3 regions of the Paenibacillus sp. HWE-109 genome follow, and region 3 is predicted to be linked to each of the others. Evidence: riboswitches for the same ligand, from Rfam matches in the RefSeq annotation. Region 3 holds a riboswitch; each other region holds the start of a gene.

Region 1 (7,767 bases), 1.5 Mb from region 3:
GCCGTGTATTCCCTTGAGCGCGGCCGAACCAAATATACGCCAAACTCCGGGATTCCAGAGCTTCGTGAAGCGATTGCCGATTATTTGCACACCTCGTTCAAAGTGAAGTATGAGCCTTCCAACGAAGTGCTTGTTACAGTAGGCGGCAGCGAAGCGATTGACTTGGCACTGCGCGCTTTGGTTACGCCAGGGGACGAGATTCTTATTCCGGAGCCTTGCTACATTTCATATTCACCTATTACGAGTATTAGTGGCGGTGTTCCAGTAGGCATTGAAACTTTCGCCAAGGATCAATTCAAGCTTACGGAGAAAGCTTTGCGCGATGTTATTACGCCACGTTCCAAAATTTTAATTCTTTGTTACCCAAGCAATCCTACTGGCGGTATCATGACTTATGAAGATTGGCTCCCGATTGCTAAAGTGGTGGAAGAAAATGATTTGATCGTGATTTCGGATGAAATTTATGCCGAATTAACATATGGACAGAAGCACGTAAGTTTCGCAGCTGTACCGGGAATGAAAGATCGGACCATTCTGGTTAGCGGCTTTTCCAAAGCATTCGCAATGACAGGTTGGCGGATGGGGTACGCTTGCGGCCATTCAGAACTAATATCGGCTATGACCAAAATTCACCAATATACGGTGATGTGCGCACCAGTCATGGGCCAGGTTGCAGCACATGAGGCGCTGACCAATGGTTTGGAAGAGAAAGATCGTATGATAGAGTCCTATAACCAGCGCAGACGGTTGATTGTCAAAGGGTTTCGCGAGATTGGCTTAGAGTGCCATGAACCGCAAGGCGCGTTCTATGCCTTCCCAAGTATTGTCGCAACAGGGCTGACCTCGGATGAATTTGCGCAAAAATTGTTGTTTGAAGCAAAGGTCGCAGCGGTACCTGGAGATGTGTTTGGCTTAGGAGGCGAAGGCTTCTTGCGCTGCTCTTATGCATACAGTGTTTCTCAACTTAATGAAGCGTTAGAACGCATTGGAAAATTTTTGAGAAAATTGTAAATTGTTAAGTAATAGATATGTTCATTATGTCAGAAAACTGGTATTCTTGTAGTAGGGAGGGATGAGCATGGCTTTTATGGAATACCAACTATCAACCTATCAGAAACATATTCAAATTCGTGAACAAGATTTCGGAAAGCGTTGGTTGACTAAGCGTGCGAAGAAGCGGAATTCCCTCATCTTACTCGAAGAAGAGATTCATTCTTTACGACGTAAGCTGGAACAGTTGGTTCTCGATGGGGAAGAAATGACCTCTGAATCTGTCGTCGAATTGAGTACAATCCTAGACCAAAGAATAAATGAATATATGAACAACGGGAAGAAAAGTCGGTGAAAACCGACTTTTCTCGCGACTACAGAAGGATATAGATCACATACGGAGGTACGTTCACAACATGAAAGCGAAATGGCTATTGGTTATGATGGTTGGACTTATGGTACTGCTGGCAGGATGTGGTGGACCTAAGCCAGATGTTTCTATTTTTATTATGGGATCAAGCGGGTTCCCGAGTGAAGCAGCGGAGAAATTGGAAGTTTCGCTGAAATCCAAGGTGGGCGAGACCCCTACGGTCAAGGTTGTTAGTTCCCCTATTTTCTCTTTGGAGAAAATGATTGTAGAATTGGCTGCCGGCGGCAATGGCATCTTCATTCTTGGGGACGACCAGTTTAAATCTCTCAGTAATCAAGCAGGATTCGTGTCCTTGGATGAAACGATTAAACCGGAGGATTACCCGGATGGGGTTGTCGAAATCAAAGAAGAAGGCAAGCCGTCCGAAAAGCATTTATACGGAATTCCGCTTACAGGAAACAAGTGGATGAAAGAGCAAGGTTTTGAAGGAAAAGGGTTGGTAGCGTTCATTCCTCAGAATGCGCCAAAGCTGAATGAAGCCAAGCAAGTGCTCAAAGTGATTGCACAAAAGTAACAAGAAGTCTATAATCGACAAAGAGATTGATAGTCAAATACGCCGCCATAGGTGCTGGCAAGCTTATTCCTAAGCTTGTCTGCTTAAAAGGGAAGCCGGTTGAAGTCCGGCACGGTCCCGCCACTGTAATCCACGCAAGCGATAGGTGGAAAGTCAGGATACCTGCCCATGGAGCCTTTTTACGACATCCTTCGAGGAAAAGGATCGCGTTAAATCAGGAAGCAAACGTCAAGTTGCTGAACACCGCGATTTATCGTCCCTCTGTTCCTTCAGGAACAGGGGGCTTTTTTGTTAGGCTCAAACCGGCTAGGATCAATCGAAATCAAGCACAAAGAGAGAGGGTTAATGATAATGGAAAAGAAGTTCGTCAAAAAAGCGCTGATTCTTACAGTTGCGTTAGCAACGGCAGTCAGTTTAGCAGCCTGTGGGAAGAAAGAAGCAGAAATAACGAATCCATCGAAGCTGGGCGGCGAGGGGACTAAAGCGCCAACGGTGACAACAACACCGGCAGCAGCGAAGAAGACCGTTTATCCACTGAAGATTAAAGATGCAACAGGCAAAGAGTTTACGTTTGAGAAAGCGCCTGAGAAGATTGCATCCGTATCACCGGCAGAAACCGAGGCGCTGTTTGCTCTAGGTTTGGAAGCTAACATCGTAGGTGTCTCGGATTTTGATGATTACCCGGATGCGGCAAAAACCAAGCCCAAATTAGGCAGTATCACGAAACCTAACCAAGAAGCGCTGATTGCCTCCAATGCGAATATTGTGTTTACAGGGGTTTCGATGAAAGTAGATACGGTGGAGCAGCTTCGCGCATTAAATGTTAACATTTTCAAAGTAGAGCCTAAAACGCTGGATGATGTGATTGTGAACATTCAAACTTATGGACTGATTACAGATCACCAAGAGCAAGCGGAGAAAATTGTTGCCAAAATGAAGGCAGACCGTCAAAAGGTTGTCGACGCCGTCAAAGATGTGAAGCAAGAGAACAAGAAGAAGGTCTACATTGAATTCAGCCCGGGCTGGACTGTGGGCAGCGGAGAATTCATGGACGAGTTGATTAAGCTATCAGGCGGCATCAATGTAGCTGGAGATGGAAAAGGCTGGTATCAAATCAGCGAAGAGAAGATCATTCAGCAAAACCCGGCTGTTATTTTATTTGCTAACGGCGTTATCGATACGAAGAGCAAGAAATCACTGGACGAAATCATCCGTACGCGCAGTGGCTGGGATACGATCGAAGCCGTGAAGAACAAGCAAGTGATCGGCCTTGATCAAAATATGCTGAGCCGCCCGGGACCTCGATTGACAGACGGACTGCTTCAAATGGCTAAAGGCATTTATCCCGAACTGGTGAAATAAATGAAAAGAAAATTAGTGCTATGGGGAGGAGTAGGAGTTATACTCCTTCTTCTTTCTATTCTGGTGAGTTTATCACTGGGAACAGCGAATCTGCCTGTCTTGCAAATCGCAGGAATTCTGGGCAAGCATATCCCATGGCTTGGCGACTATATCGACGCGAACTGGCAGCAATCAGCAGAGCAAATTATTAATAAAGTGCGATTTCCTCGCGTCTTGCTCGGCATTCTGGTGGGTGCGGCGCTGTCTATCGCGGGTGCGGCTTTTCAAGGTGTTTTGCGAAATCCCTTGGCAGATCCGTATGCGCTCGGGGTATCGTCTGGGGCATCGGTTGGCGCTGCTTTCCTCATCTATTTTGGGCTGCAGATGGCGTGGTTTGGACAATGGTCGATTCCGATTGTTGCTTTCATTACCGGACTTCTTTCCTTATTTCTAGTTCTGAAGCTCGCTCAAATCGAAGGAAAGCTCAAAATGGAAACGTTGATCTTGTCAGGCGTTGTTATGCAGGCCTTCCTGGGGGCCATCGTATCGTTCATGGTTTCGATTTCCAAACAGGTGATCAATGAAATCGTTTTTTGGCTAATGGGCAGCCTGGCGATGCGCGGCTGGTCGTATATTTACATCATTACACCCTATTTGCTTATTGGCATTATTGTGCTTTTGGGCTATGCACGTTCTTTGAATTTGCTCGCTTTGGGGGAGCGGCAAGCGTCACATCTAGGCGTCAATGTCGAGCGGACCAAGTTAGTCGTACTGGTCGTGGCTACTTTCTTGACGGCAGCTGCCGTTTCGGTTGCTGGTGTTATTGGATTTGTCGGTCTCATCGTTCCGCATTTGGTCCGATTGGTTGTAGGACCTGATTATCGCTTGATTATTCCTTTATCCGCGATTGGCGGAGGGATCTACGTTCTGTGGGCGGATACGATGGCTCGCACGGTATTAAGTCCAACCGAAATTCCATTGGGTGTCATTACGGCCTTCTTGGGCGCCCCGTTTTTTGCGTATTTGCTACATAAGGATAAGAAAACGTTAAGAGGTTGATCAACATGATTAAAGTGGAGCACCTTTCGCAAAGTTTCTTGGAGCAGCAAGTGCTGGAGAAGATTACCTTCGAGGTCAAGCAAGGCGAGTTTTTTGGCATTATCGGACCCAATGGAAGCGGGAAGTCGACGCTGCTTCGACTTTTATCCGGCATAGATCCAGTGAAATCCGGGAAAGTCCAGTTGGATGGACGAGAAGCGTCAGCTTTTTCCCGCAAAGAATTGGCTAGATGGCTCGCTGTGCTGCAGCAGGATGCGCTTCCTCCGGTAGGCTTTACGGTTCGTGAAGTGGTGGAGATGGGGCGCTATCCATTTCAGAATTGGCTAGGCGAGGATTCTGCAGATGCGGAGGGTTTAATTGAAGGGATCGTGAGACGGCTGCATTTGGAGCCATTGATCGACAGGACCATCGAGCGGCTAAGCGGCGGGGAACGACAGCGTGTTGCGCTGGCCAAAGTGATGGCACAACAGCCACGGCTGCTGATGCTGGATGAACCGACCACCTTTCTGGATATTGGGTACCAAGTCCAAATGATGGATTATATTAGAGAATGGCAGAGCGAAGCGGAGTTAACGGTCGTTGCGGTTCTGCATGACTTAAACTTGGCTGCTCAGTACTGCACGCGTTTGATGGTCGTCCACAATGGGCGAATGGCTGCCATTGGAACGCCTGAAGAAATCATAACCAGCGAATTAATCAAAGCGGTGTATGGAACAGAACCGATCGTTCTGCGCCATCCTGTCAACGAAGCACCGCAAATTTTATTACAGCCAGGCAAATAAGTGAAATAACGGAGGATGACATAATGAGCGAATTGGCGTCTATTCTTAATCGTATTGAGTCTATTCATGAAGAGGCAGTGAATCAAGCGAATGATCATTTGAATCAATTAACCAAGCCGCAAGGAAGTCTGGGCAAGTTGGAAGATATCGCGCGTCAAGTTGCGGGCATTACGGGTGAAATCATGCCTGATTTGGACAAAAAAGCCGTCATCGTCATGGCTGGCGATCATGGTGTCTGCGAGGAAGGAATCAGTGCGTTCCCTGCGGAAGTGACGCCGCAAATGGTATTCAACTTTCTATCCGGAGGGGCTGCGGTTAATGTGCTGGCGAGGCATGCAGGCGCTGATGTCATCTGCGTGGATATGGGCGTTAACGCGGATTTGGAGCATCCAGAGCTTGTTTCGCGTAAAGTGCGCAAAGGCACACGCAATATGGCGCGGGAATCGGCTATGACGAAGCAAGAGGCTGTACAAGCCATTCAGGCGGGCGCTGAGCTCGTTGATGAGCTGGTAGAGAAGGGATATCGTCTCTTCGCCACCGGGGAGATGGGGATTGGCAATACAACGGCAAGCGCGGCTATTCTATGCGCGCTGACGGGTCTGGATGCCAGCATAGCCGTTGGCCGTGGAACAGGCATTGATGATGCCAAATGGCTGCACAAGCAGGCTGTGGTGAACAAGGCCTTGGCCATAAACGGGCTGGGCCAAGGCGATGTGGCAAGCGCTGATTATGCGCTTGATGTATTGACGAAAGTCGGCGGACTAGAGATCGCCGGACTGGTAGGCGTGATTCTGGGCGCAGCGAAGAATCGCTGTCCTGTCGTTGTCGACGGCTTCATCTCGTCGGCTGCAGCGCTTGTGGCGAGCCGGTTAGCACCGCTAAGCGCGTCCTATATGCTCGCCTCGCACTTATCGCAGGAGCAGGGACATACGAAGATGCTCGAAGCGGTTGGCCTCTCGGCGATGCTGCAGATGGATATGCGCCTGGGCGAGGGGACAGGCGCTGTGCTTGTGTTCAACGTGATCGATGCCGCAGGCAAGATCATGAAGGAGATGGCGACATTCGATAGCGCAGGCGTGTCACGGGGGTAAGTGAAAGGAAGGAGGCGAAGGCGCCATGGCGGTTCTGGTAACAGGCGGCGCGCGAAGCGGCAAGAGTTCGTTCGCTGAGAAGCTTGCTATGCATGACAGCAAGCAGGGGATATATATCGCGACCTCCTACATCTATGATGAGGAAATGAGGGAGCGGGTCGATCTGCACAAGCAGCAAAGGCTTGATTCCGGTTATCCATGGGATACGCGTGAGGAGCCGTATGACTTGCAGGAACTGCTGCAGCAGCTTCATACGAACGGCGCAAGCGGGGAAGCTGCGGTGCTGGTGGATTGTTTGACGCTGTGGCTGACCAATTGGCTGCTTAGATATGAGTCGGAATCCAATGCGGCAGCGCTGGCGATGGCACGGATCGACGATCTGGCAGAAGCCGTTGCTTCCTACAGAGGCCCGCTTATCCTCGTCACGAATGAAGTCGGAGACGGCATCGTGCCGGAGTATCCGCTAGGTCGCAGCTTTCGAGACTTGGCAGGGCGGATGAATCAGCGGTTAGCCCAAGTATGTGATGAGGTGTTCCTGGTCACGGCAGGGATTCCGATTGAGATCAAAAGCAGCGCTTACCGACTGGAAGAACGCAAGTCGTCGCTAAGTATGGAACGATGATTACGATGTGGATGTATTCCTGGCAGGAGATCGTTATCATGACGGCTGCGGCCATAGTCATAGATTGGATTCTCGGAGATCCGAACTGGCCGACCCATCCGGTTATTCATATCGGACGCTGGATTCGCGGCATGGAAAAGATGCTGCGCAGAGAAAGCGATTCGCCTGGATGGTTGCGGGCCAAAGGCATTATGCTTACGCTGTCAACTCTCATTGTAAGTTTCGGCAGTGTGATGGTGCTGATTCTGGCTGCTCGTTCGATTCATGAATGGCTTGGATACGCCGTTTGTACCTGGCTTATTTCTACAACGATTGCTATCAAAGGCTTAAAGGATGCGGCCTATCTGGTCTATCGTCCGCTGCGCAAGGGCGAACTCACCGATGCTCGCAAGTACACTGGCTACATCGTAGGCCGGGATACAGGCGAGCTCGGTGAGGAAGAACTGACGCGTGCGGTCGTTGAGACCGTGGCCGAGAACATTGTCGACGCGGTGATCTCGCCCTTGTTTTACGCGCTGCTCGGCGGGGCGCCGCTCGCGATGCTGTACCGGGCAGCGAATACGATGGATTCGATGGTCGGCTACCGAAATGACAGATACCGTCATTTCGGCTGGGCGTCGGCCCGCTGGGACGACGTCATGAACTGGATTCCGGCCCGGCTGACCGGCCTCCTGCTGATCCTCGTTGCCCTGCTTCAGCCGGGCCTCTCGGCGAAGCGCTCGGCGGCTGCGGTCCGCCGCTTCGCGCACTTGCATCCCAGCCCGAACAGCGGAATTCCAGAGTCGGCGGTAGCCGGGGCACTCGGAATTGAGCTTGGCGGGCTGAACGTCTACGGCGGCGCGGCAAGCGAGCGAGCCCGCCTGGGCTGGCCGCTGCGTCCGCGGACGCAGCAGGATATTGTCTACGCCGTCCGAATGTTGTACGGCGTCAGCTACGTA
Region 2 (7,767 bases), 3.8 Mb from region 3:
CGAGACCAATGTCCTGACGCAGCTGCTTCAGAGCTTTGCGTTCATACTTCAAAGGCATGTTCTTCCACAAAACCTGGCCTGACGCAGGCTCGTGAATGCCAATCGTATGGAGGAATAACGTTGACTTACCGGAACCATTGTGACCGCAAATGGCCGTTTTTTTTCCTTCGGGGATCGCGATGTTCAGCTCGTTGAGAGCCTTGGTTTGCGTTCCTGGATAGCTGAAGCTCACGGCCAGGGTTTCAAATATTGCACTCATAGGGCACTCCTCCAGCGAAGCCATAATTCGAGCAGCAGCAAAAGAGTGAATCCTACGCTGCTTTCCACTTTGTATCGGAGTGGTATGGGTTTAGCTTGGTAGGGCGCCATGTGGATGTCTTCCGTGAAGCCTCTGGAGACGAGCCCATTGGACAGCGATTTATACTGCTGCATCGTTTTGATAAACATTTGGACAATTAAAGTGGCTGTATCTCTCAGGCGGTTGCGGAAGCCGTTCTGGCCGCCTCTGGCTTGCTGCGCGACATACATATCTTGGGCTGTTTCAAAAAGCATAAATAAAATCCGGTACATAATCAGCATAATTTCCAATACGAGTTTAGGCACTCGGACTTTTTTCAAAACTTGAAGCAATTCCGCAAAAGGGGTGCTGCAAATAATAAAAGTCATGCAGGACAGACAGGCGACAATGCGAGCGAACAGTTGTCCCACAAGCAGGAGTCCCGACGAAGTAATGAATAAATGCCAATTCAGAAAGGTTAGGCTTGCCACCTCATGAAGACCAGGATAGCTTGCTTGCAATGGCTGGATTTCAATGATAAGGGCAGGCACACTTCCTACAAAAAACAAGCAGGCGATGGCAATTAGCGAGATGTAAAACCTCAGCGGAATACGGGCATAAACCACGGTCCATAACGTCATCCATATAGCCAGAAGAATTTGAACGAGCGGATGAGCCATATAAGTAAACAAGAGCATGATCATGGCAAAAGCGCATTTCCACATCGGGGAAAGGTCGCGTAACGCATTGCTGTAGGCGAGTGTATCAATTCGTTTCATCATTGGGACTTGGATTTCGACGCCCTTCCTTTGAATAGTCCAAAAGCAAAACCGATGAAACCTGCGCCGATAGCCGCCTGCAGGGCGAACAGCATGCTTTCTGTCTCCGCAGGCAATTCAAAGAAAGAGGAGAACCACGGTTCATAGGAAGGTTGGATGGTCTGGATCAATTGTTCTGCGGCATCATCGGCACCGCCGAATTCACCGTTCACGAGGACGAGAGGCAGCACGGCCAAGAGTACAATAGCGATCAGCATGAGAATGTTTTTGGTGCGTGATTTCATTGTTCGGATGCTCCTTTCATTTTATGCTGCAGAATCGTCAGTTCTTTGGGGCTATAAGCTTGCAACCAATTCCAGATTAATACGGTTAAAATACCTTCACTAATAGCAAGCGGGATTTGTGTGATGGCGAAAATCCCGCCAAATTTAAAGAAAGAAGCAATGAAGCCGCCTTGTTCAGCCGGGAAGGCCAGAGCTAGTTGAATGGATGTAACCACGTAGGTAGATAAGTCAGCCAAGGCAGCTGCCAGGAAAATGGACCATTTCTGCTTGCCTGTCGTTTTCATCATGAACCTATAGATGAAGAAACCGACAACCGGGCCTGCAAGGGCCATGGAGAAAGCGTTAGCTCCGAGTGTTGTAAGCCCGCCATGCGCGAGCAATACGGCTTGGAACATCAATACAATGGAGCCCAGCACGCTCATAGGCAGCGGCCCGAACATTACAGCTCCAAGACCCGTACCTGTCGGATGGGAGCTGCTCCCCGTAACGGATGGAATCTTCAGTGCGGAGAGCACGAAAGTGAACGCTCCGGCAAGCCCGAGCATAATTTTGAGCTCGGGGTTTTCTTTGGTAATCTTAATGAGGGAACGCAGTCCGAGGAAGAAGAATGGGAGGAAAGCGACCCACCAGAAAATAGCCCAGCCCACAGGCAGGAACCCCTCCATAATGTGCATTGCATAGGCGGATTGAGGTTCATTGATAAATAGATAGAGCGCAAATCCGATCACAAGCAGCAGAAAGCTTGACATTCTTTTTGATTTGATTGACATTTTTTCGGAAATCTCCTTTTTTCATCGAATATAAATAAGTCCAAACAAAAAAGACCAATCCATGTGGACAGGTCGTGGGTACGTACGAATACACGACAAAGAAACGGCTTTGTCGAAGGACTGACGTACACCGCTCCTTTCCGCGAAGGGTTGTGGGTACATAAATGAAGGTAGGTCTCCTGGCTCTCGGATCTTCGTTTTCTTTCGGCCTTCCCTGATGACATATCAAGTGACATTGATAGAAAGAAACTCCCCGAATACAGTGGCGGGACCGCTCGGGATTTGCACCCGATTCCCTGTTACCCCTTGTTGCGAACAAGGGCACCTCATTTATTCGAACTTATGTAATTGAGATGATTATAGCACAAATTGAAAGATTCGTAGCAAGATAAGAGTCTCTGGCAGCCCCTATTTGCACAAAAAGGTAGTTTTTATCGTGAATAGAAGTCTTTGGGGGCTTTTATCTTCGGTGAAACGCGCAAAAACCCCCAAACAAGAAGCGGTAGGAGTCTCAAAGAGCTCTTATTTGTGCCGAGGGTGGCTATTTTACACGAATAGAAGTCCTTGGAGACTCTTATCAAGAGGTGGAACCAAGTATACCCTCTATCTAAATAAAACAAAAAAAGACCGCGATTTCTCGCGGTCTTTCGAACTTGCATGACGTCCCAGGAGGGATTCGAACCCCCGACCGCACGCTTAGAAGGCGTGTGCTCTATCCAGCTGAGCTACTGAGACATAAACCTCTTCTTACCTAGCGGAATGAATCCGTTTAGCGAAGCGAGAGTTAATATATCATATCATTTTATAGGAAGTCAACCCTCGATTCATAATTATTTTGCAATCACTCTGACAATCAAGTAAACTGTGACCAGCAAGACCATGATTTCTGAGGTGATGACCATAACAGAACCATCTATGAATAATTTAATTCTTTTTCCCAAAACAGAGCAGTACTACGAAGAAGAGTTGACTCGCTTTCTGCGAACTGAGCAATACACGGATGCTCTTCAACTGCTTACTTTTCTACTCCAGTTCCCAAATGTCGAAGCAAGTAAAACGGATCAATGGGAAGCATTGCGTCATTGGCTCTACACCATGTTTCCAGAAACGATGTTTCCGGGCGCGGCTCCGCCTGAAGAGGATGAGGAAGAGGAGAAGGAACTTTTAAGGCAATACATAAAAGAAAAAACAACGGATGAAGGATTTACGCTTAAATTGCTGAATCTGTTAAGAGAAGGCACATTGGAGCAGCAGGTCAGTGCGCTTGAACAGCTCGGTTTCATCGACCAAGAGGAGGTCAGCCAATCGGTTAAGGAATGGCTCAGTGAACGGCCCCGGCATCCGCACATTCAATTCAAAGCGCTGCAAGCGCTCAAGCACATGGGTGAACATGGCTTTATCGAGTTTCCCAAGAATGGGAAAAAGGTTGCCGTGGAGATTGAGGAGACGCCGCTAGGTCCCGAAGAATTTCCATTGCGGATTCGTGATATGATTCGCCGGGTAGGGGACATTAGTGAAATCAGCCAACCTGACTTCGTGTATTTTGCCAGACAAACGTGGCAGGAGTTTCTGGCCTACGCCTATGGCACATCCATCTACACGGATCTGCTTAGTGCGGAAGAAGGGGCGGTCGACGTGTGGGCATCCGCGCTGCACGCGATTCTGCAAGAGAAATTATTTGGTACGGTGAACCGTGAAGAAATACTAGATAACTATGGGATTGTGGATTCGATGACCCTGCAATGGAAGCGGGCACACCTAGTGCTGCAGGCGTTTGTGAAGCAGTTTACCCATGAACTTTCGTAGCTCCAAAAGGTCGCCTTGAAATGAAATTGTTATATGTTATAATAGAATGGTTATAATGAGCGTAACGTGAAAATATGTCATCGTACATTTTTGGAGGGGAAAGCATAAAATGAAAGCAAGTTGGGAAAAAATAGAGAAGAACGTAGGCGTTCTTGAAGTGGAAGTTGGCGCAGAGCGCGTCGCAGATGCTTTGGATAAAGCATTCAAAAAGGTATCAGCGAAAGTAAATGTTCCAGGTTTCCGTAAAGGGAAAGTACCACGTTCTATCTTTGAAGCTAAATTTGGTGTAGAAAGCTTGTACCAAGATGCTTTGGATATCATTCTGCCAGAAGTTTACGTAGAAGCGATTGAAGAAGTCAAAATCGAGCCTGTTGATCGCCCTGAAGTTGACGTTGAGCAATTCGCCAAAGGTCAAGTTCTTAAGTTCAAAGCTAAAGTAACGGTTAAACCTGAAGTTACGCTTGGCGACTACAAAGGTATCGAAGTAGAAGCAGTTAGCGCAGCGGTTACAGAAGAAGAATTGAACGAAGAGCTTACGCGTTTGCAACAACGTCACGCTGAATTGGTTGTTCTTGAAGAAGGACAAGCAGCTAACGGCGACGTGGTCGTTCTTGATTTCGAAGGATTCGTGGACGGTGAAGCATTCGAAGGCGGCAAAGCGGAGAAATACTCCCTTGAGCTTGGATCGAACTCTTTCATCCCAGGATTCGAAGAGCAGCTTGTTGGTCTTGGAAAAGGCGAAGAAAAGGAAGTTAACGTTAGCTTCCCAGAAAACTACCACTCCGAAGATCTTAAAGGTAAAGAAGCTGTATTCAAAGTGTTAATTCACGATATCAAACGCAAAAACTTGCCAGAACTTGATGATGAGTTTGCAAAAGACGTAAGCGAGTACGATACACTTGTTGAGTACAAAGAAGAATTGCAAAAACGTCTGCAAGAGCGCAAAGAAAAAGATTCAGAGGCTGCTCTGGAAACAGCTGTTGTTGAAAAAGCTGCAGCTAACGCTGATGTTGAGATTCCAGCTTCCATGGTAGAAGCAGAGCTTGATGTTATGGTGAAAGAATTCGAAAGACGTCTTCGCTCCCAAGGCATGACGCTTGAGATTTACTTCCAGTTCTCCGGTCAAAACGAGAGCGTGCTGAAAGAACAAATGAGAGAAGATGCTGACAAGCGTGTTCGCAACAATTTGGTTCTTGAAGCCATCGCAGCGGCAGAAAAAATCACAGTTTCCGACGAAGAAGTTAATGTGGAACTTGAGAAATATGCCTCTTCCTACCAAAAGACAACAGAAGAACTTCGTGAACTGTTCGCATCTAACGGCAGCCTAGAAGGTCTGAGCAATGATCTTGTTATCAGAAAAACAGTTGACTTCTTGCTTGAAAATAGCAAGCATGTTTCCGCAGCTGTATAAATAAGGTTAGTAAAGGCACGTACGTAAGCAACGTGCCTTTCTTTTACCCTATTTTACCTGCAAACTGTTCAAGAACATAAGAAATACGTACTTACATAGCAGTTCTCTGAAAAAATGACTTTGCTGCTCAAACGTGTTAAACTGTAACTGAATCCCATTTTGGAGAACATTGGCTATGGCCGCAAAAGGAGTTGGTACAATGAGTCTTATTCCTATGGTTGTTGAACAAGAGGCTCGTGGGGAACGTTCTTACGACATCTACTCGCGTCTGCTTAAGGACCGCATTATATTCATCGGGACCGCAATTGATGACGATGTGGCTAATTTGGTCATTGCCCAGCTGCTCTTTTTATCTGCACAAGACCCTGAGAAAGACATCCACTTATACATCAACTCACCAGGTGGGTCTGTAACAGCTGGAATGGGTATCTTCGATACCATGCAATTCATTAAACCTGACGTATCTACGATTTGCGTAGGTATGGCTGCAAGCATGGGTTCTTTGCTTTTAACGGCAGGTGCCAAAGGCAAGCGATACGCGCTGCCGAATGCTGAAGTTATGATTCACCAACCGCTCGGCGGTGTTAGAGGTCAAGCGACCGATATCAAGATTCACGCGGATTGGATTATCAAGACGAAACAAAAACTCAACCAGATTTATGTGGACCGTACGGGACAGCCGCTTGATAAGATCGAAAGAGACACCGACCGGGATAACTTTATGAGCGCTGATGAAGCGAAGGCATATGGGTTAATCGACGAGGTTATCACTCGAAACGACTTGAAATAAAGGAGTGATCCCATGTTTAAATTTAACGATGAAAAAGGCCAACTCAAATGTTCCTTTTGTGGAAAATCCCAGGATCAAGTTCGCAAACTTGTTGCAGGTCCGGGAGTTTACATTTGTGATGAATGTATAGAGCTTTGCACGGAGATTGTGGAAGAAGAATTAGGTCATGAAGAAGAGCTTGATCTGAAGGATGTTCCGAAACCAAAGGAAATTCGCAACATTTTGGATCAGTATGTTATCGGTCAAGAACAAGCTAAGAAATCACTGGCTGTAGCGGTTTATAATCACTACAAACGGATTAATTCCCAAAATAAACTGGAAGACGTTGAACTTCAAAAGAGTAACATCGTCCTTCTAGGGCCAACAGGTAGCGGTAAAACGTTGCTGGCGCAAACACTAGCCAAAATTCTGAACGTGCCTTTCGCGATCGCAGATGCCACTTCATTGACAGAAGCGGGATATGTAGGGGAAGACGTTGAGAACATTTTGCTCAAATTGATTCAAGCTGCTGATTATGATGTAGAGAAGGCCGAGCGCGGCATTATCTACATCGATGAGATTGATAAAGTTGCACGCAAATCCGAGAACCCTTCGATTACTCGAGATGTTTCCGGTGAAGGCGTACAGCAAGCTTTGCTGAAAATTCTTGAGGGTACAGTAGCTTCCGTTCCTCCACAAGGTGGACGCAAGCATCCGCACCAAGAATTCATTCAAATCGACACAACGAATATTCTGTTTATTTGTGGTGGGGCTTTTGACGGTCTTGAGCAAATTATCAAACGCAGAATCGGTAAAAAAGTAATCGGTTTTAGCACGGATGGTGCTAAAGTTGATTTGAAACCAGGTGAGTACCTGTCCATGGTATTGCCAGAGGATCTTCTGAGATTCGGTCTAATTCCGGAATTCGTAGGTCGTTTACCGGTTATCTCCACTCTTGAGCCGCTGGATGAAGCAGCGCTTGTGCGTATTCTTTCCGAGCCTAAGAATGCGCTTGTGAAGCAATACCAGAAGATGCTTGAAATGGATAACGTTTCGCTCGAATTCGATGCAGAGGCGCTTGACGCCATTGCCAAAGAAGCGATCAAACGGAATACGGGTGCGCGTGGACTGAGAGCGATCATTGAGAGCATTATGCTTGATGTGATGTTCGAGGTTCCTTCAAGAACGGACGTTTCCACTTGCGTGGTGTCGAAGGAAACGGTTCAAAACAAGATCACTCCTGTTTTGACGACCAAAGAGGGCGCTCCTGCGACAGGCAAGAAGAAAGAAGAAAGTGCGTAACCCATAATTTCATAAACGAACACACAGCCTCCAATCCGGTTTCCTCGAAGGAAATTGGAGCGGAGGATGTTTGGTGTCATGGGGAGAGAAACCATAATGTTCCATAGAAGAGATACGCGAGCTGTACGAGTGGGCGATCTGACCATCGGCGGCAGCAATGAAGTGATCATGCAAAGCATGTGTACAACGAAAACAGCTGATGTGAAAGCGACCGTAGCGGAAATTCTTCGTCTTGAAGAAGCCGGTTGTCAATTGGTACGAGTTACCGTCAACAACAAGGAAGCTGCTGAAGCGATTAAAGAAATTAAGAAACAGATTCATATTCCGCTCGTTTCAGATATCCATTTTGACTATCGTTTGGCGCTTGCT
Region 3 (7,767 bases):
AACCTTGAACCATTTGTTCCATACGTTGAATCAACACGCCCGTAAACAAGAAGTAAGGTAATATAATCACTTTCTTCGCACCAAGTCGCAGACAGCGTTCAATGCCTGCATCCATAAGCGGAGCTGTTACCCCGATGAATGCTGTTTCAACCCACTGCACTTTGAGTTTCTCCCAGAATAAACGGGAAATTTTGAAAAGATCGCTGTTCGCATCCGCATCAGAGCTGCCACGTCCTACAATCAGCAGAGCTGTTTCTTCCAAATCATCCTCAGCGCGAACACCTAGATTTTCCAGTCTGGAGGTTAAAATGTCGAGAATTTGTTCATGTACACCAATCGGTCTGCCATATGTAAATTTCGCCAACGGATATTTCGCCTTGGCCTCATCGATTGCAGCAGGGATGTGAATCTTGGCGTGCCCGGCTGAAAACAAAATAATCGGGATGACAACAACGTGTGTGGCACCCAGTTCTATACAACGATCAATTCCTTGCATGATAGTAGGTTGTACAAATTCCAGGAAACAAGTTTCCACAATTTGTTCTTTCATCTTGCTCGCAATTTCCGAAACGAACAGACGAACCTCTTCATTGCCGCCTTCTTCCCGGCTGCCATGCCCCACAAATAGAACTGCATTCATTTCTTATGTCCTCCCATTCCTAATCGCCGCAAAGCGCATTTTCAATGACGAAACCTACAGCTTCTTGGTGGCGATATCCCTCAATCTCTTTGACACGTTTGAAAAATTTATGAAAGCGCTCGTTCGGATGTCCTTCTTTCTTGTACCGCTCGACAATTCGCGTCACCAAATCCACCAGTTCATTTGGCTCAATGCCTTCAGCTACGGGCTGAGCAGCATGGGCATTCCTGCCGACGGTTTTACCTCCAAGAAATAAATCGAACTTCTCCTTGCGATAAACAATGCCGATATCTTGCTGAACAGCACCATAACACGCCATCCCACAGCCGTTGAAACCGATCTTCAATTCTTTGGGTACTTCCAAATTGCCGATTCGGTTATGAATGGCTTCCGCATACGGGATGGAGTCGCCTTTCTCCAAATTGCAAAAATCACATGCTTTTATTTGCGCAACATCACCGATGGGCGACAACAGCAAGCCAAGCGCGCTAAGCTCTGAAGTAATTCGATTCGGATCATCGGTTTGCACGCGAACGATCAACTGATGATGCGGGGAATATTCAATATCCCCACGGTCTCCCACAATCTCTCCAAGAGCGCACAACTGCGCAGCTGACATTTTTTTATTCGCGATGCCAGGACTGACAGCAAACTCAAAAATCGCTTGTGTCGCAATCAACTTAGAGTCGAACGCCAAAGCCGGACTATCCTTCCCTTGTGAGACCAACTGCAATGCTTCCATCGCCAATTGCAAGGAATTGCTGGATTGCGCTTGTGGTGATGACTTGAGCAGCGCTGGCTCAGCATTGTCTACAGACTCATCTTCTTCAATAAGCTCGCCTTCTTCATCATAAGCTTCGAAGGACTCATCGAAATCCGCTTCATCTTCCAATTGCTCCAATGCCCACGGCTCTGCTTCCGACTTCAATCTTTGATGAGGTTTCAGAGGCTGCGTTTCTGCGCTTAAGGTATATTTCCGCTGATAACCGCGGGGTGTAATCATGAGACCTTCATATAACTTGGTCGCAGAATTCCCGATAATAATCGTGGTCAGCATGCCGATATCATGATTCAGCATGTCTTCGAGAGTTGTCACAACCGTATGCTGGCGATCGCGATACGCGCTTTTCACAATGCCAACCGGTGTAAGCGGGGAACGGTATTTCAACAAAATTCGCTGGGTCTCCACAATTTGCCTGGTTCTCCTGCCACTCCGAGGGTTATACAGCGCGATCACGAAATCGGCCATTCCCGCGGCTTCTACCCGCTTCGCAATTAACTCCCATGGTGTCAGATGATCACTTAAACTAATTGTACAAGAATCATGCATAATAGGAGCTCCCAGCAGGGAACCGGAAGAGTGTACTGCCGAAATCCCCGGTATGACTTCAACCTCTACGCCGCCTTCACGTTTCCACCCTTGCTCCATTAGCACTTCATACACTAGCCCGGCCATCCCGTATACGCCGGCGTCTCCACTCGAGATGACAGCTACTTTCTTGCCTAGTTTAGCTTGTCTGACAGCTTCCTGAGCACGACTGACTTCTTCCGTCATCCCCGTCCGGACAACCTGCTGCTCCGACAATAAGCCGGCAATCAAATCAACATAGGTGTTATAACCAATGATGATTTCACTCTCTTGAATGGCTTCCCTTGCGCGTTTGGTAATATGTTCAAAGCTCCCTGGGCCAAAGCCAATAATGAGCAATTTTCCTGCCATTTCGGATCACCCTTTCTCCCTAATTAAGCTAAAAAAAAGCATTTCCAACATGAGACATGTTAGAAATGCTTGGTAAATTACTACAAGTCAATGAAACAGGAGTAACCGCTCTCTAACACGGCCTAAGTCCTCGTAGGTTATTGTGTTGTTGATTTAGGCAGGTTTCCTGACTTTAATCAACTGCTTGCGTCTTCCCAGGTATATGCCCAGTGACTTGCTGCAAGGAGCTGCCGTTATTGCACGGCTTGATTATTACAGTGGCGGGTCCGTGCCGGTTTTTCACCGGTCTTCCCTTTTAAACTATATGCAAATGGAGACATACAGCACCTAAATCCATTGATATGCAATTAGAATCATCCTATCATCTATTGATAGGCTTTGTCACGTACTTTACTTATTCATAGATTGAACGATACAAACCCTCTAGTAAACTCCGATAATTTGTAGGATCAAAGTTAATTTCTGCGAAAGAGACATGAATAACTTTATTGCTTGTTTTTACAATAAAAAAGCTGTTTTCCGCTTGTTCCGGATCAATATAAGTGAAACACTCTAACTGGCTGCTGCCTGTTCGCTCACTCAAAAAAGCCGTAGCTTCCGCACTTGCATTCGCATATTTGGGCATTCTTTAATTTCCTTTCTATGAAACAATCTATTCCTATTTAGTATACGATACATCACTGCTAAACATTCTCTTCTTTTTCAAAAGTATTTCTTTAATTTTCTGAATTTTCATACTATAATAAAACTATCAAGATATCGCTTTCATTTCAATCATGAAGGAGGAATTGATATGAGTAGTCATGACAATGGGTTGGTGTTTGTGTTTACCGGTACAAGCGGTTCGGGTCGCAAAACCATTGCCCACCGCATTGCCCAAGAACTTGGCTTCTCGTCCGTTGTTTCGTATACGACCCGCACACCAAGACCGAAGGAAATCAACGGCAAGGACTACAACTTCACTACGCGGAACGCTTTTATTGAAAGTGATATTGCTGGTGAGTTCTTTCAAACCGCCGAAATTGACGGAAATTTCTACGGTATTAAGAAAGCCGACATCGATGAATCCCTGCGCAAAAACGGAATGATTTATGTCATTGTTAATCGTTACGCCGCCAACCGCTTCAAGTACATTTATGGAGAACGTGCGGTGCGCTTATTCATCTATGTGAACAAACAAACCATCATGGAACGCCTGCTCGCCCACAATACCTCGACAGACGTCATCGATCACTATATGAATCATTACATAGAGGAAGTCTCCTATCGCAAAGACTGCGAGCATGTATTTGAAAACATGGATCTGCAAGAAACAATCAACAAAGTGAAAGCAACGATGCTCGCCCATATGCCTACGACAACAAGCTGACTCAGCGATTTAAAGACAAGAGACCCGGAATCAATTCCGAGTCTCTTTTTTTACTTTAATGGTGCCTTTTTTCTTTTCAAGGCTACATAGCCGCCTAACAACGAAATTGGAATAATGACAACAAAGCCAATCAATTCGAACCACAAGGGAACCCCATGATCCGTCAGCATCGAATCAAAACCAATTGCAGCCCCGATAACACCGATAATAGCTGCATTGAAATATTCGGCTCGTTTTGCTACCTTTGCCGCGATGAACCCTCCGAAAAATGACCAAAACAGACCCATGATCATTAAGATAAGCAATAATCCAATATTCGAATAGATTGCTTTTATCGCTTCTTCATTCACAGGGCGTCCTGCAAAATATATACTACCAAATAATGCAGTCGATATATAAGTTCCTAGATTATCAACGGCTACTCCAAGCAGTACACCCATGAAATGAAATTTTCTTTCACTTTTTTGTTCAGCCATAGATTTTTCTTCGCTCCTGATTCATTTCGAACTCCCAACCTAATCCATAATACCATGTGACTGTCTGAGTATCCAGTTCTCAACGAGTTACCTTCGCTAAATCCTCCGCTTGGCCCTTGATAAACTGGTTGCGCTTGCTCAGGAAATTAGCCATATATCGCTCCAGGAACAACCAATCAGCCAGCTTCCCCAATACGCCATAAGGTGAGGTATAATCGAACGTATCGACGATACGTGTTCCTTGCTCCTCCGCATAAAAGTGGTGGGAATGCCGGAACCTTTGGAACGCTCCCCGCACCATTTCATCGACAAAATATGTTGGTTTCTCCATTTCCGTTATTTGAACCGTCAACTGCTGTTTGACGCCTAAATGAACGGCTTCCCAGGTGACTGTCTCGCCGAGTTCAATGAAACCACGCGTCCTGCCTGCTATCGCTTTCTCCTTCGTTTGGGAGGTCGACGCCTCATGGATATCGATGCTCCGCGTTAAATCAAAGACCACATCAATCGGCGCATGGATCAGTAATTCTTGCTTAATTAACGGCATAGAATCCTTATCTCCACCACGGCGCCTGCGGATACTCTGCCGCTTGTATGTGTATGGTTTGACCTATTCTGGGAGTTGCAATCGCAACATCGCTCTCATACGCTGCTCTGACGGCTCGAGACACCGAATCGTTCCAATCGTGAACCGCCAGCGTGAAGGCTCCCCAATGTATCGGAATCAGCAGCTTCCCTTTTACATCCAGATGCGCTTGAACGGTTTCTTCCGGCATCATATGAATATCCGACCAGCGTTTATCATATTGACCGCATTCCATTAATGTCAGATCGAACGGACCATATTTGTTACCTATCTCTTTAAAATGTGGTGCATACCCACTGTCGCCACTGAAGAATACTTTCGACTTCTGGCCTTGAATTACCCACGAACACCACAACGTAGCGCCGCGGTCAGTTAAGCTTCTACCCGAGAAGTGGGTTGCCGGTGTACAAGCCAGCTTAAGACCTTCGAAAGTCAACTCATCCCACCAGTCATACTCGGCAATTGATTCAGCTTTGATGCCCCAACGAATCAAATGGCCGCCAACACCCAGTGGTACCAGAAAATGTTTCACCTTATGCTTTAATTTCATAATCGATCCATAATCCAAATGATCATAATGATCATGGGATAGCAGAACAGCATCAATCTCCGGTAATTCAGCAATTTCAAAAGGCAATCCGCCGCTATATCTGCCTTTGCCGAACCAAGGGAAAGGCGAAGGAGCCCGCCCGAACATCGGGTCCAAGAGCAGTGTTTTCCCGTCAATGGTTAGAAGCGACGCCGAGTGCCCAAACCATGTGACCTTCGTTTCCCTATCTATCTCGAAAGAAGGCACATCCATACCAGGCGGACTCGCAGGGCGCCGATTCGGACTGCTTTTCGAAAAATCACGCAAAATGCTTAATGATGTCTTCAGGCTCGTATCCATCATCGTAGGCACAGGATTTTGGAACTTCCCGTTGATATACTGTGGCGAACCCGTTAACTCCTGAATTTTCACCTGTGAGGGTTTTCGCCCAAACTGCGGGTACACATTCATAAAAATAATGACCGAAATCACAACTACTGCAACAATAACAATCCAAGTCAATAACACCTTCGCGGCCTCCAAGCTGATCTTTTGTGAATTAGTCTTTTATTTTTCCAATGCCGATATACAAAAATAAATTGACTAGATGTAATAACGTAAATTTTCATCGTATGGTTCCAAAATTCTTCGGCAATCGGGACAATAGCACAATCCATCACTGCGCCCAAGCATTCCTTCAAAATAGTCATAAGCTATCTCGAAACACAAACCATTTCAAACTTGGAGGTTGATTCGGATGAGTTGTGGAACTGGCGGTTATAATTCTTCAGCAGCTATTTTGGTACTTTTCATCTTATTAGTTATCATCACTAGTGCATTTGTTTGGTAATTCCAAACTGTACAGAAAGGGCTGCCTATTCTAATAGGCGGCTTTTTCACATACAAAAACAAGAAAAGAGCGCTCTGATGATCAGAGTGCTCTTGCTATTGCCTATATCTATCCATCCGGATTTAGATCAGTTCATATAACTGGGTAACCTCACATCGTAAGGTTGCCGCAATTTGGATAGCCGATTTCAACGGCATGATTCTTTTGTTGTCGATAAAATCAACCAGCTTCTCTGGCTTTGTTTGCAATGTCTGCGCAAGTTCCTGAACGGTCATGCCGGACTCATGAAGCCGATCATTCAGCAAGCACCGACCGAGCTCATATTTCATTGTGCAGCGCAGCCTCCATCCGTCCCTTAGAAATAATTTTCAAGAAAGCTTTTGACGAGTAAAAAAGGAAGCGCACCAATGGAGACAAAAGCGAAAAAGAAACCTTGCAGAAAATTTTTGAACATTTTCACAACCATCACTCCTATCTATTATGTCCAAATTGTGAATAACCTTATTCTACTCCTTTGTCAGTCGCCTTACCTGAATATTAGATTAAATTTCCGGCGGGATGTCCAATCGGGACATCAGCACATTCCTTCCCCCTGCCCAAACATCTATGAGCATTTGTCATACATTAATTCTGTAAGACACACGAATTCCTTACGAGAGGGTGAATTTAAATGTCATACGTAGGTGGCGTAGGTTGTGGAACTGGTGTAGGCTACAGTAATTCTGCAGCAATTTTGGTTCTTTTCATCTTGCTCGTTATCATCACTAGCGCATTTGTTTGGTAATCTGATTTCTAACAAATAAACAAAAGCTACCTGGAAAACAGGTAGCTTTTGAATGTTTACTATGTAAATGAGTAATCCTTCTTATTGCTCAGGAATGCAAGAAATGAAGCGTTCGATCGTCCCGTCAAAAGGAAATTTATTGTCTTGAATGCGCTGCCTTAGGTGCTCCAGTTCATTTCTTGCTTGCTGAATTAACGAATCTGGATATGCAAACTTCACTGCATTCACCAAGAATTCGTCTTCGTCCACAACCAGCCATTCCCCCTGCCGCCGAACATAGTCCAGATCCAAATCAACAAAGGTAACCTCATGTGGACTGCTTTTTGCCGGCTCATTAATATTGCAATAGAACTGATGGATAAGCCCATCCATAATATCGGCACTCACCGTAAACCAGGAGTCAAATGAAAAAAACTCAATGCTCCAATTATTAACCGTAAATACCTTTTGCTTCGTGTGGTGATGCAGTTTTCTCCCGTATTCACTTAAAACAATGATGTAGGTGTCCGTTCTTTCCAAGACAGTTGAGGTCCACTCATAGTGCTTGTGATTCCCGTATTTGAGCGCTTTAATTGTGATTTGATTACTCATGTTTTCCAGACCTTTCTAGACATTCATACATAATATCTTCCTCTTTTTTTCATGCTAAGATTAGGTGTTTTTATGAGGAGGTAATTTTGAAAATGAGTCTCTTTCACTTAGGTTACACGCTTGCCCTCGGCATTCCGCTCGTCCTCGGCACGATTGCTATCGCTTGGCTGGTCTTTCACCGTAGGAAGAGCAAGTCACGGTAAGCTTTGCGCAAAGCGCCGA

What was found. A riboswitch is a leader RNA that binds a small molecule or an ion and turns the genes downstream of it on or off. The one in region 3 is predicted to bind cobalamin.
Region 1: another riboswitch for cobalamin. It lies ahead of LOZ80_RS23945 (ABC transporter substrate-binding protein); the one in region 3 lies ahead of cobJ (precorrin-3B C(17)-methyltransferase).
Region 2: another riboswitch for cobalamin. It lies ahead of LOZ80_RS01675 (energy-coupling factor ABC transporter permease); the one in region 3 lies ahead of cobJ (precorrin-3B C(17)-methyltransferase).

What each region holds. Positions count from the first base shown of each region.
Region 1 covers NZ_CP091881.1:5,622,675-5,630,441, reverse strand. The annotation lists gene LOZ80_RS23960 (aminotransferase class I/II-fold pyridoxal phosphate-dependent enzyme) at 1-1,011, shown strand, start outside; gene LOZ80_RS23955 (aspartyl-phosphate phosphatase Spo0E family protein) at 1,079-1,345, shown strand; gene LOZ80_RS23950 (hypothetical protein) at 1,407-1,934, shown strand; cobalamin riboswitch at 1,967-2,118, shown strand; gene LOZ80_RS23945 (ABC transporter substrate-binding protein) at 2,286-3,296, shown strand; gene LOZ80_RS23940 (FecCD family ABC transporter permease) at 3,297-4,334, shown strand; gene LOZ80_RS23935 (ABC transporter ATP-binding protein) at 4,340-5,116, shown strand; gene cobT (nicotinate-nucleotide--dimethylbenzimidazole phosphoribosyltransferase) at 5,140-6,207, shown strand; gene cobU (bifunctional adenosylcobinamide kinase/adenosylcobinamide-phosphate guanylyltransferase) at 6,233-6,829, shown strand; gene cbiB (adenosylcobinamide-phosphate synthase CbiB) at 6,835-7,767, shown strand, end outside.
Region 2 covers NZ_CP091881.1:370,931-378,697, forward strand. The annotation lists gene LOZ80_RS01660 (energy-coupling factor ABC transporter ATP-binding protein) at 1-259, opposite strand, end outside; gene cbiQ (cobalt ECF transporter T component CbiQ) at 256-1,059, opposite strand; gene LOZ80_RS01670 (energy-coupling factor ABC transporter substrate-binding protein) at 1,056-1,340, opposite strand; gene LOZ80_RS01675 (energy-coupling factor ABC transporter permease) at 1,337-2,110, opposite strand; cobalamin riboswitch at 2,263-2,453, opposite strand; tRNA gene LOZ80_RS01680 (tRNA-Arg) at 2,772-2,845, opposite strand; gene LOZ80_RS01685 (hypothetical protein) at 3,026-3,916, shown strand; gene tig (trigger factor) at 4,026-5,327, shown strand; gene clpP (ATP-dependent Clp endopeptidase proteolytic subunit ClpP) at 5,527-6,117, shown strand; gene clpX (ATP-dependent protease ATP-binding subunit ClpX) at 6,130-7,398, shown strand; gene ispG (flavodoxin-dependent (E)-4-hydroxy-3-methylbut-2-enyl-diphosphate synthase) at 7,495-7,767, shown strand, end outside.
Region 3 covers NZ_CP091881.1:4,149,375-4,157,141, forward strand. The annotation lists gene LOZ80_RS17870 (sirohydrochlorin chelatase) at 1-640, opposite strand, end outside; gene cobJ (precorrin-3B C(17)-methyltransferase) at 660-2,360, opposite strand; cobalamin riboswitch at 2,500-2,706, opposite strand; gene LOZ80_RS17880 (hypothetical protein) at 2,755-2,985, opposite strand; gene LOZ80_RS17885 (guanylate kinase) at 3,154-3,729, shown strand; gene LOZ80_RS17890 (hypothetical protein) at 3,780-4,205, opposite strand; gene LOZ80_RS17895 (SRPBCC family protein) at 4,285-4,752, opposite strand; gene LOZ80_RS17900 (MBL fold metallo-hydrolase) at 4,760-5,716, opposite strand; gene LOZ80_RS17905 (YjcZ family sporulation protein) at 6,078-6,170, shown strand; gene LOZ80_RS17910 (XRE family transcriptional regulator) at 6,293-6,499, opposite strand; gene LOZ80_RS17915 (YjcZ family sporulation protein) at 6,841-6,954, shown strand; gene LOZ80_RS17920 (DUF402 domain-containing protein) at 7,036-7,545, opposite strand.